4 regions of the Methylobacterium oryzisoli genome follow, and region 1 is predicted to be linked to each of the others. Evidence: predicted binding sites of a transcription regulator. Region 1 holds the regulator's gene; each other region holds the start of a gene.
What was found. Region 1 encodes LexA, which represses DNA repair genes until DNA is damaged. Its sites were predicted from a motif close to TGTTCNNNNTGTGTTCNG; they were not measured.
Positions count from the first base shown of each region.

Region 2: a site for LexA is predicted at 1,276-1,293, ahead of ACKUB9_RS29515 (PA0069 family radical SAM protein). Genes of this name have one in related genera too.
Region 3: a site for LexA is predicted at 1,176-1,193, ahead of ACKUB9_RS13495 (DNA recombination protein RmuC). Genes of this name have one in related genera too.
Region 4: a site for LexA is predicted at 1,064-1,081, ahead of ACKUB9_RS09430 (ATP-dependent helicase). Genes of this name have one in related genera too.

Region 1 covers NZ_JBKIBX010000009.1:33,547-35,745, forward strand. The annotation lists gene ACKUB9_RS10925 (HD-GYP domain-containing protein) at 1-376, opposite strand, end outside; gene lexA (transcriptional repressor LexA) at 735-1,457, opposite strand; gene ACKUB9_RS10935 (VOC family protein) at 1,739-2,134, shown strand; gene ACKUB9_RS10940 (gluconate 2-dehydrogenase subunit 3 family protein) at 2,190-2,199, shown strand, end outside.
Region 2 covers NZ_JBKIBX010000049.1:40,613-42,811, reverse strand. The annotation lists gene ACKUB9_RS29515 (PA0069 family radical SAM protein) at 122-1,240, opposite strand; gene ACKUB9_RS29510 (hypothetical protein) at 1,353-1,874, shown strand; gene moaB (molybdenum cofactor biosynthesis protein B) at 1,898-2,199, opposite strand, start outside.
Region 3 covers NZ_JBKIBX010000011.1:171,401-173,599, forward strand. The annotation lists gene ACKUB9_RS13495 (DNA recombination protein RmuC) at 1-1,106, opposite strand, end outside; gene ACKUB9_RS13500 (SRPBCC family protein) at 1,845-2,199, opposite strand, start outside.
Region 4 covers NZ_JBKIBX010000007.1:137,120-139,318, reverse strand. The annotation lists gene ACKUB9_RS09440 (GtrA family protein) at 1-422, shown strand, start outside; gene ACKUB9_RS09435 (hypothetical protein) at 693-932, opposite strand; gene ACKUB9_RS09430 (ATP-dependent helicase) at 1,093-2,199, shown strand, end outside.

The sequences.
Region 1 (2,199 bases):
CGCGCGCGCGCTCGGCCGCGGACACCTGCACGAGATCGAGAAGGGCGGCGGACAGGGCGGCGCGGGAGGTGAAGGGCGGCAGGATCCGGGAGGCCCCGAGCGCCCGCGCCTTGGCGAGCGTGGCCGGCGTCAGGTCCCGCGCCAGGCACAGGCAGGGTCTCATGCGGGCGCGCAGATGGCTCATCAGGCCGCGCAGGCTCGCCAGGAGGGATGGATCGTCGAGGGCGACGTCGAGCAACACGGCGAGCACGGTGCCGGGCGGTTGGCGCTGCCCGGGTTCGATCACCCGGCAGGGCAGGTGGCAGGTGACGCTGTGGGCGAGCGAGTGGGCTTTCTTGGGATCGTCCGAGACCAGGAGAATGAAGCCGTCGGTCATCGTCGCGTTCCGCAGGCCTTCATCGGCACAGGAGGAGATCTGCCGGCGGGCCCACGGCCCACCGCGATCATCCCGGCACTTTGCCGGATTGATGGTTAAGCTTTCCTCTAGCTTCGGCGATCCCGCGAAGGGCCGTGCTCGCAGGCCGTTGGGACGGACGCAAGGTCAGATACTACGACGCCGTTGTGCCGCTTCTTTGGATTCCTTCGAGCGAGCGCCTGCCCTCGAGGCAGGATGGGTTACGACCCGACGATGTCCCGGAACGCCGAAGGCCCGCGCGGGGAGTCGCGCGGGCCTTCGATGATCGCCACGATGCCTCCGGGCACGATGTCCCGGAGGATGATCCGGAACCAGGCCGTCAGTACTTGCGGATCAGGCTGACGAGCCGGCCCTGGATGCGCACGCGGTCCGGGCCGAGCACGCGGGTCTCGTAGGCCGGGTTGGCGGCCTCGAGGGCGATCGACGAGCCGCGGCGGCGCAGGCGCTTGAGCGTGGCCTCCTCGTCGTCGATCAGCGCCACCACGATGTCGCCGGTATTGGCCGTCTCCTGCCGGCGGATCACCACGAGGTCGCCGTCGAGGATGCCCGCCTCGATCATCGAGTCGCCGCGCACTTCGAGCGCGTAATGCTCGCCGCCGGCCAGGAAGTCGGGCGACATCGCCACGCTGCGGCTCTGGGACTGGATCGCCGAGATCGGCGTACCGGCGGCGATGCGGCCCATCACCGGGATGGCCACCGAGCCCGACCGGTGATCGTCCACCGCCACCCCGGCGGGCATGGCGGGCTTGGCGACCGGCTCCTTGGCGCGCCCGCCCTCGACCACGCTCGGGTTGAAGCGCACCACCTCGGCGGAGGGCGCGCTCACCGTCTCGGGCAGGCGGATCACCTCGATCGCCCGGGCGCGATTCGGCAGCCGGCGCAGGAAGCCCCGCTCCTCCAGCGCCGTGATCAGTCGGTGGATGCCCGACTTGGACTTGAGGTCGAGGGCGTCCTTCATCTCGTCGAAGGACGGGGGGACGCCCGTCTCGCGCATCCGCTGCTGGATGAAGCGGAGCAGGTCCAACTGCTTACGGGTGAGCATGGGTCACTCTCATCGCCTGCGCGGGCACGCTGATCGAAACAAATCGCGAACATGGTAAGCGTTCCTCAAGTGTTCCGCAAGCGGCTTGGCGTCGTGCCGCGGATGAAGCGGCCTCGTCCACACGTCTGCACCGATTCTCGACCTGCGCCGACTCCGCCCTGACGGCCGGCGGGATCGGCCCCGCAACAGCCCGCTACCACCTGCGGCCCCGGCCGCCGGCTACGATCGGGGCGTGCAGACACACCGGCACCGGCCGCAAGTCCAGGAGAAGTCGTTTCCCGATGGCCAAGCCCGTTCATTCCATGATCCGCGTCCGCGACGAGGCCCGCTCGTGCGAGTACTATGCCCGCGCCTTCGGCCTGGAGGTCGCCGACCGCTTCGCGTTCGACACCTTCGCGCTCGTCTACCTGCGCGACCCCGCCTCGCCCTTCGAGCTCGAACTCACGGTCAACTTCGACCGGCAGGAGCCCTACGAGATCGGCAACGGCTACGGCCACCTCGCGGTGGTGGTGGACGATGTCGAGGCCGAGCACGCGCGCTTCGAGCGCGAGGGCCTGCCCGCGACGCCCGTGAAGGACTTCCAGCACCAGGGCCGCACGCTCGCCCGGTTCTTCTTCGCCACCGATCCCGACGGCTACAAGATCGAGGTCATCCAGAAGGGCGGCCGCTTCGGCTGAGCCGTCCCCAGGCAACAGCATGACGACAAGCAAGAACGTCACGAGGAGACGCCCGATGAGAGAAG
Region 2 (2,199 bases), on a different contig from region 1:
CTGAGCGCACGCGCGGAGCGACCGACTCTCATCCTGCCGGACCGGCGCGCCCTGCCGGCCGAATGCCGCGACGGCCTCACCGCCGCCGGCCGCGATGCCCAGGATCCGGTCTGTACCGGCGCTAGAACAGGCTGTACTGCGCCCCCTCCCGCCCCGGCATCGCGAAGAGGTCGGTGCGCAGGGGAAGGCATGCCTCTCCGTAGCCGAGCCGCCGGGCGGCCTGCCGGACGCGGTCGGCCAGCAGGGCCGCGTAGGGGCCGGTGCCGGTGAAGCGGGTGCCGAAGGCGGGATCGTAGACCCGGCCCCCGCGGGCCTCGGCGAGGAGCGCGAAGGCGCGGGCGGCGCGCTCGGGGTAGTGCGCGGCGAACCAGTCGCGCATCAGGTCCGCGAGCTCGTGCGGCAGGCGCAGGAGCACGCTGCCGGCCGCGCGCGCGCCGGCCTCCCGGGCGCGGGCGAGCACCGCCTCGATCTCGTGGTCGTTGAGGCCCGGGATCACCGGCGCCATCAGCACCAGCGCGGGCACGCCGGCCGCCGACAGGCCCCGGATCGCCGCGAGGCGCTTCTCGGGACGCGGGGCGCGCGGCTCCATGCGGCGCGCCAGCACCGGGTCGAGGGTCGTGACCGACACCGCGACCTGCACGAGGCCCCGCGCCGCCATCGGCGCCAGCAGGTCGAGGTCGCGCAGCACGAGGTCGGACTTGGTGACGATCCCGACCGGATGGTTGAAGCGGGCGAGCACCTCCAGCACCGCGCGGGTGAGGCGGTGGCGCCGCTCGATCGGCTGGTAGGGGTCGGTGGCGGTGCCGAGGGCGATCACCCGCGGGCGGTAGCCCTTCGCCGAAAGCTCGCGCTCCAGGAGCGCGGCGGCGTTCGGCTTGGTGAACAGCTTCGTCTCGAAGTCGAGCCCCGGCGAGAGCCCCGCATAGGCGTGGTTCGGCCGCGCGAAGCAGTAGACGCAGCCGTGCTCGCAGCCGCGATAGGGGTTGATCGAGCGGTCGAAGCCGATGTCGGGCGAATCGTTGCGGGTGATGATGCTGCGCGCGCGCTCCGCCGTCACCTCGGTGCGCAGGGGCGGCAGGTCGTCCTCGCGCTCCCAGCCATCCGCGAAGATCTCGCGGCGGGCGGGCTCGAAGCGCCCGGTCGGGTTGGCGGTGGCCCCGCGCCCGCGGCGGCGCTCGGGCGGCGGCGTGGCGGCCGCGAGGCGCGGACCGGCGCCATCCGTATCCCGTCCTTCCGCCAAGACCCCTCCCCCGGCATCGCCAGCACCGCAAAGACTGGAACAAAACAGGAACATTGGCAAGTGCCGCCGATCGAGGCAGGACGGGCTGCCGCGCTTGCGCTAAGGGCGCCGGATGATCACGGCCGTCGTGCACGTCACGGGAGCGGAGGGACCCGGCGCCATCGAGGCGCTGGCCGACACCCTGTCGGCCCTGGTGTCCGGGGTGGCGGCCGGCTTGGTGGGCGACGCGGTGATCGTCGCCGACAATCCCGCCGACCGCGACCTCGCCGTGATGGCCGACAGCACCGGGGCGGTGCTGGCGGCGCGCGGGGCGGATCCCTGGACCTCCGCCGCCGCCCTGGCGCGGCGTCCCTGGCTCCTGTGCCTGGAAGCCGGCGACGTGCCGGCCGAGGGCTGGGTCCGCGCCCTCGACCGCTTCACCGGGACCGCGCCGCCCGAGGTGGCGCTGGGCCGCCTGCCGCGCCCGCACGCGCCCTGGACCGCCCGCCTTGCCGCGCGGGCCGAGGCCGCGCTCAGCCGCGCCCGGCGGGTGCGGGCCGGGGATGTGGTGCGGCGCGAGGCCCTGGCGGCCGGGCTCCCGCTGCGGCGGGCGCTGCGGATCCGGCGCCTCGGCGTCGGTCTCGTCCGTGCGTGAGCGGCGGGCGCCCGCCGACCGCCTCAGGCGCCCCGCTTCAGGTGCTCGTCGAGGCGCGGCATGATCTCGACGAAGTTGCAGGGACGGTGGCGGTAGTCGAGCTGGGCGGCCAGGATGCCGTCCCAGGCGTCGCGGCAGGCGCCCGGCGAGCCCGGCAGGACGAAGACGTAGGTCGCCCCCGCGACGCCCGCGGTCGCCCGCGACTGCAGGGTCGAGGTGCCGATCTTGTCGTAGGAGATGCGGTGGAAGATCGCCGAGAAGCCGTCCATGCGCTTCTCGAACAGCGGCTCCAGCGCCTCGGGCGTCACGTCCCGGCCGGTGAAGC
Region 3 (2,199 bases), on a different contig from region 1:
TGGAGCTTAATCGCCTCTTCGTCGCCCGCCGCCGACGCATCGATGAGCCGGTCATAGGTCTCACGTGGAAATTTGGCGTCGATTGGGATCAAAACCTCCTCACCCACTCCGGCGCCGGGCAGCTTGATCGCGAATTCCACCCGCTCGGTGGTGTTTTCCTTGACGCGCGCATCCTTGATGTACTGGTCGCGGGTCAGAAATTGTTCCAGGAGTATCTCAAGCTGGACTTCACCGTAAGTGCCGCGCACCTTCACGTTGGTCAGGACATTCTTCAGATCACCAACGTTCGAGGCGAGACTCTTCATCTCGCCCAGGCCCTCGTGCACGCGGTTGAGTTGCTCGACAACGCGGTTGAACGACTCGCCCAAGCGTGACTCCAAGGTCGATTGCAGCTTCTCGTCCACGACTTGCCGCATCTCGTCAAGCTTGGCGGCATTCTGCTGACTCAAAGCTTCGAGGCGGCCTTCGACAGCGGCCCGGAGCGTCTCGCCTGACTGCTCGTTCTTCTCGCGCAGACTGTCAATGGCGGCGGTGGTTTTATCCAGTCGCTCCTTCTGCCGTTCGCTCATCTCAGACAGCGTGTTCGAAATATTCCCGCCCAAACGGTGAAAATTTTGTCCTAACTCGTCTCGAAGGCTCTTGGCTTCATCGTTCTGCTTCGTGGCGGCGGCGTCGAGTTTGTTCTCGACCAAGATGCGCAGGCTCTCGCGGTTTCGCTCGGCGCTCGCACCCATCTGGCCAAGGTCGGCGTCGAGCTTCTCCGCAATGCCATGCACCCTGTGCTCGACGATCTTGATCCCCGCGTCGAGTCTCTCGCCGAAGGTGCGCATCTGGGTCTCGGCTCCCTGAAAGTGCACCGTGAAGGTGCCGGTCGTACTCTCGCGAAAGTCACGGATCCGCCCGGCAAGTTCTTCACGCAGTCCTCGTGACTGCTCCTCGCCCGCGCGCTTGATCAGGTCCGTCTCGATCCGCAGGAGTTGCGCAACCGTTTCGCGGCTGAGCGCTTCCGAACCGACTATGCGGCTGAGCCTTAGGAAGATGAGGGCCGCCAGAACCATCGTGATCGCGACGAACACGGCGACCACGGTCAACAGCACCTCAACCATGAATGTTTTTCCTTCATCAGCGCACAATCGCGCCGCGTGATGGCTATCAATCTATGGACGAAGGGCAATAGGAACAGAAAGGGAACACTGGTGAGCGTTGCGCCGTTGCCGCGGTTCGTTTGTCTCAGGTAGGGCACAAAATCGATTGCTTGATGTTCTCAACATCTATTGGCATCAGGCACAAGCCATGATTTACGACATACATCGTGATTCCGAGAGCTGACATACGCTTCGTGTGACCTCATGCCAGTCAGAGAGGCGACGTCTTCGCGGCTTGTGCGCGAAGTCGCAACTGCAAGACGCGTGATCGCGTGGTGGCGACCCACTCTGCGGTAAGGTCGAGTAGCACATCGCGGGCCCGCGGGAGGCACCACGATGAGGTTGTACCGGTTCTCTGAAAACCGGTACACACGGACCGCGTGGACCTGAAGGCGAATGGAAAGTGACGCGCTCGACCGTGCCCGCGAGAGCCTCGACGGGCGTGCCTCTCTCGACCTGCTTGGGTCGGACCATCTAGTTCATGCGTCCACTCGGGACCCATGAACCGGCTCCCGTCGCCTCAGCTAAGCAGGGCAATTGCCGCCGTTCCAGGGCAAGGTCGCTGCTGTGTACTGGAATGTCTTTCTTGATACAGTCTGTGTCACCATACCCTAGGTCTAGGCTCAATCAGCTTTACCGCCTGAGGGACCGCTGAGGGTGAAAAGCGGTCGCACCCTTCGTTTACGCGTTGGGCGCGGCTTAGCGTTTCGCGACATGCTTGCAAAAATTGTTGAGAATGGCCGCCCAACCAACGCGCTGCTGCTCGATGGGAAACTGGTTCTCAGGATCGAACGAGACCTTTATGCGCGTTTGCTCGCCCGCCGGGGTGAACTCGACCACCGCATTGCGATCGCCGAACGCATACTCGATCCTCTCGTTAGGTATAATCCTGGTGTAAGTGCCCTCAAAATCGAATCCCATGCTGCCATCCTTCGCCTCCATGCGCGAAGTGAACTTGCCGCCTTCCTGAAGATCGGCGCTCGCGGTTGGGCAATGCCAGTCGTCGGAGGCAAAATTCCACTGCGTGATCTGATCAGGCGACGTGTAAGCCTTC
Region 4 (2,199 bases), on a different contig from region 1:
TGGTGGTGCATTACGGGACGCTGATCCTGCTGGTCGAGGTCGGCCGCCTCGATGCGGTCGCGTCCGCGGTGATCGGCTACGCCTGCGGCGGGGTGGTGTCCTATACCCTCAACCGCCGCCACACCTATGCCAGCGACCGGCCCCACGCGGAGGCGGTCTGGCGCTTCGCCCTGGTGGCCGGATTCGGCCTGTGCCTGACCGGCCTGCTGATGACGCTGCTGACGCGCTGGCTCGGCCTCCCCTACCTCGCCGCCCAGGTGCTCACGACCGGGCTCGTGCTGTTCTGGAATTTCTCGGCCAACCGGATGTGGACCTTCGCGGTGCGCCCCCCGGAGCAAGCGCGGGATCCCCTCTCCCGGATGGAAGAGGACGTGCTGCCCGTCCCCCACGCAAGGGAAAGGAGGCTGGGGCGACTTCCGTAGGCATCTGCAGAGAGCGCGGGGAACCCTTCTCCCGTGCGGGAGAAGGGCAGGGATGAGGGTCCCGGGAGGGTGCCGCAATTGGGCGCGGAGAGTGGTGAGGGGAGCGGGACGGCTCAGAAATCAATCTGGCCGGTGGTGCTGGTAGGGGCAGCGTCTAGTCTTCTTGCTGCCCCCTCCCGGGACCCTCACCCCTGCCCCTCTCCCGCACGGGAGAGGGGATGCTGCCCGCGCTTTGCTTTCAACTGCTGCATGTCGGGGCAGTGCGTCGTCTCAGCGCGGCCGGCCGATGATGGCGGGCGGCGGCGGGGTCGGCGCCATCGTCTCGCTGCGGCGGATCTCGCCGCGGATCTGGTTGGTCTCGAACCGGTTCTGCTGCTGGATGCTGCGCAGCTGATTCTGCTGCGTCATCGAGTCGTTGAGGCGGTCGACCCGGCGCTCGGCGCGGGTCTGGGCAAGGGCCGGGCCGGCCGCGAGAAGGGCCGCCAGGATCAGGAACGGTCGGGCACGCATGGGAACTACGTCTCCTACGGGGAGTCAGTCATGACTCGGTCATGACATGGGGACGCGCCGGCGAACCGGAAGGTTCCCGCCGGCCCTGCAACACCGCGTTGCACGATCGCGCGAGGGCCAACCCTCGACGCCGTTCGCGTTTTGGTCCAGTGAAGGACGCATGAGTCGCGATGTCGCCGGGGCCGAGGCGCCCTCCCCCACCTCGATCGCCGCCCGGGCCCGCGCGGCCGTCGTGCCGCAGGCCGCCGGCTATCTCGACGGGCTCAACCCCGAGCAGCGCCGCGCCGTCGAGGCGATCGAGGGGCCGGTGCTGGTGCTCGCCGGGGCCGGCACCGGCAAGACCCGGGTGCTCACCACCCGCATCGCCCATCTGATCGCGATCGGCCGCGCCCGGCCCTTCGACATCCTGGCCGTGACCTTCACCAACAAGGCCGCCCGCGAGATGAAGGAGCGCATCGGCGCCCTCATCGGTCCGGCCGGCGAGGGCATGCCCTGGCTCGGCACCTTCCACGCCATCGGCACCAAGATCCTGCGCCGCCACGCCGAGCTGGTGGGGCTCAAATCCGACTTCACCATCCTCGGCACCGACGACCAGCTGCGCCTGCTCAAGCAGGTGATCGAGGCGGCGAACATCGACGAGAAGCGCTGGCCGGCCCGGGGTCTCGCCCAGGCCATCGACGGCTGGAAGAACCGCGGGCTCTCGCCCGAGCAGGTGCCGGCGGGCGAGGCCGGGGCCTTCGGCTTCGGCAAGGGCGGGCCGCTCTACGCCGCCTACCAGGAGCGCCTGCGCACCCTCAATGCGGTGGATTTCGGCGACCTGCTGCTGCTGTGCCTGAAGCTGTGGCGCGAGAACCCGGACGTGCTGGCGAGCTACCAGGACCGCTTCCGCTACATTCTGGTGGACGAGTACCAGGACACCAACGTGGCCCAGTACCTCTGGCTGCGGCTGCTGGCGCAGGGGCGGCGCAACGTGGCCTGCGTGGGCGACGACGACCAGTCGATCTACGGCTGGCGCGGGGCCGAGGTCGACAACATCCTGCGCTTCGAGCACGACTTCCCGGGCGCAGTGGTGGTGCGGCTGGAGCGCAACTACCGCTCCACGGGCCACATCCTGGCTGCCGCCTCGACCCTCATCGCCCGCAATGAGGGCCGGCTCGGCAAGACCCTGCACACCGAGGCCGCGGCGGGCGAGCGCGTCACCGTGATGGGCGCCTGGGATTCGGAGGAGGAGGCGCGCCTGCTCTGCGAATCCATCGAGAGCATGCAG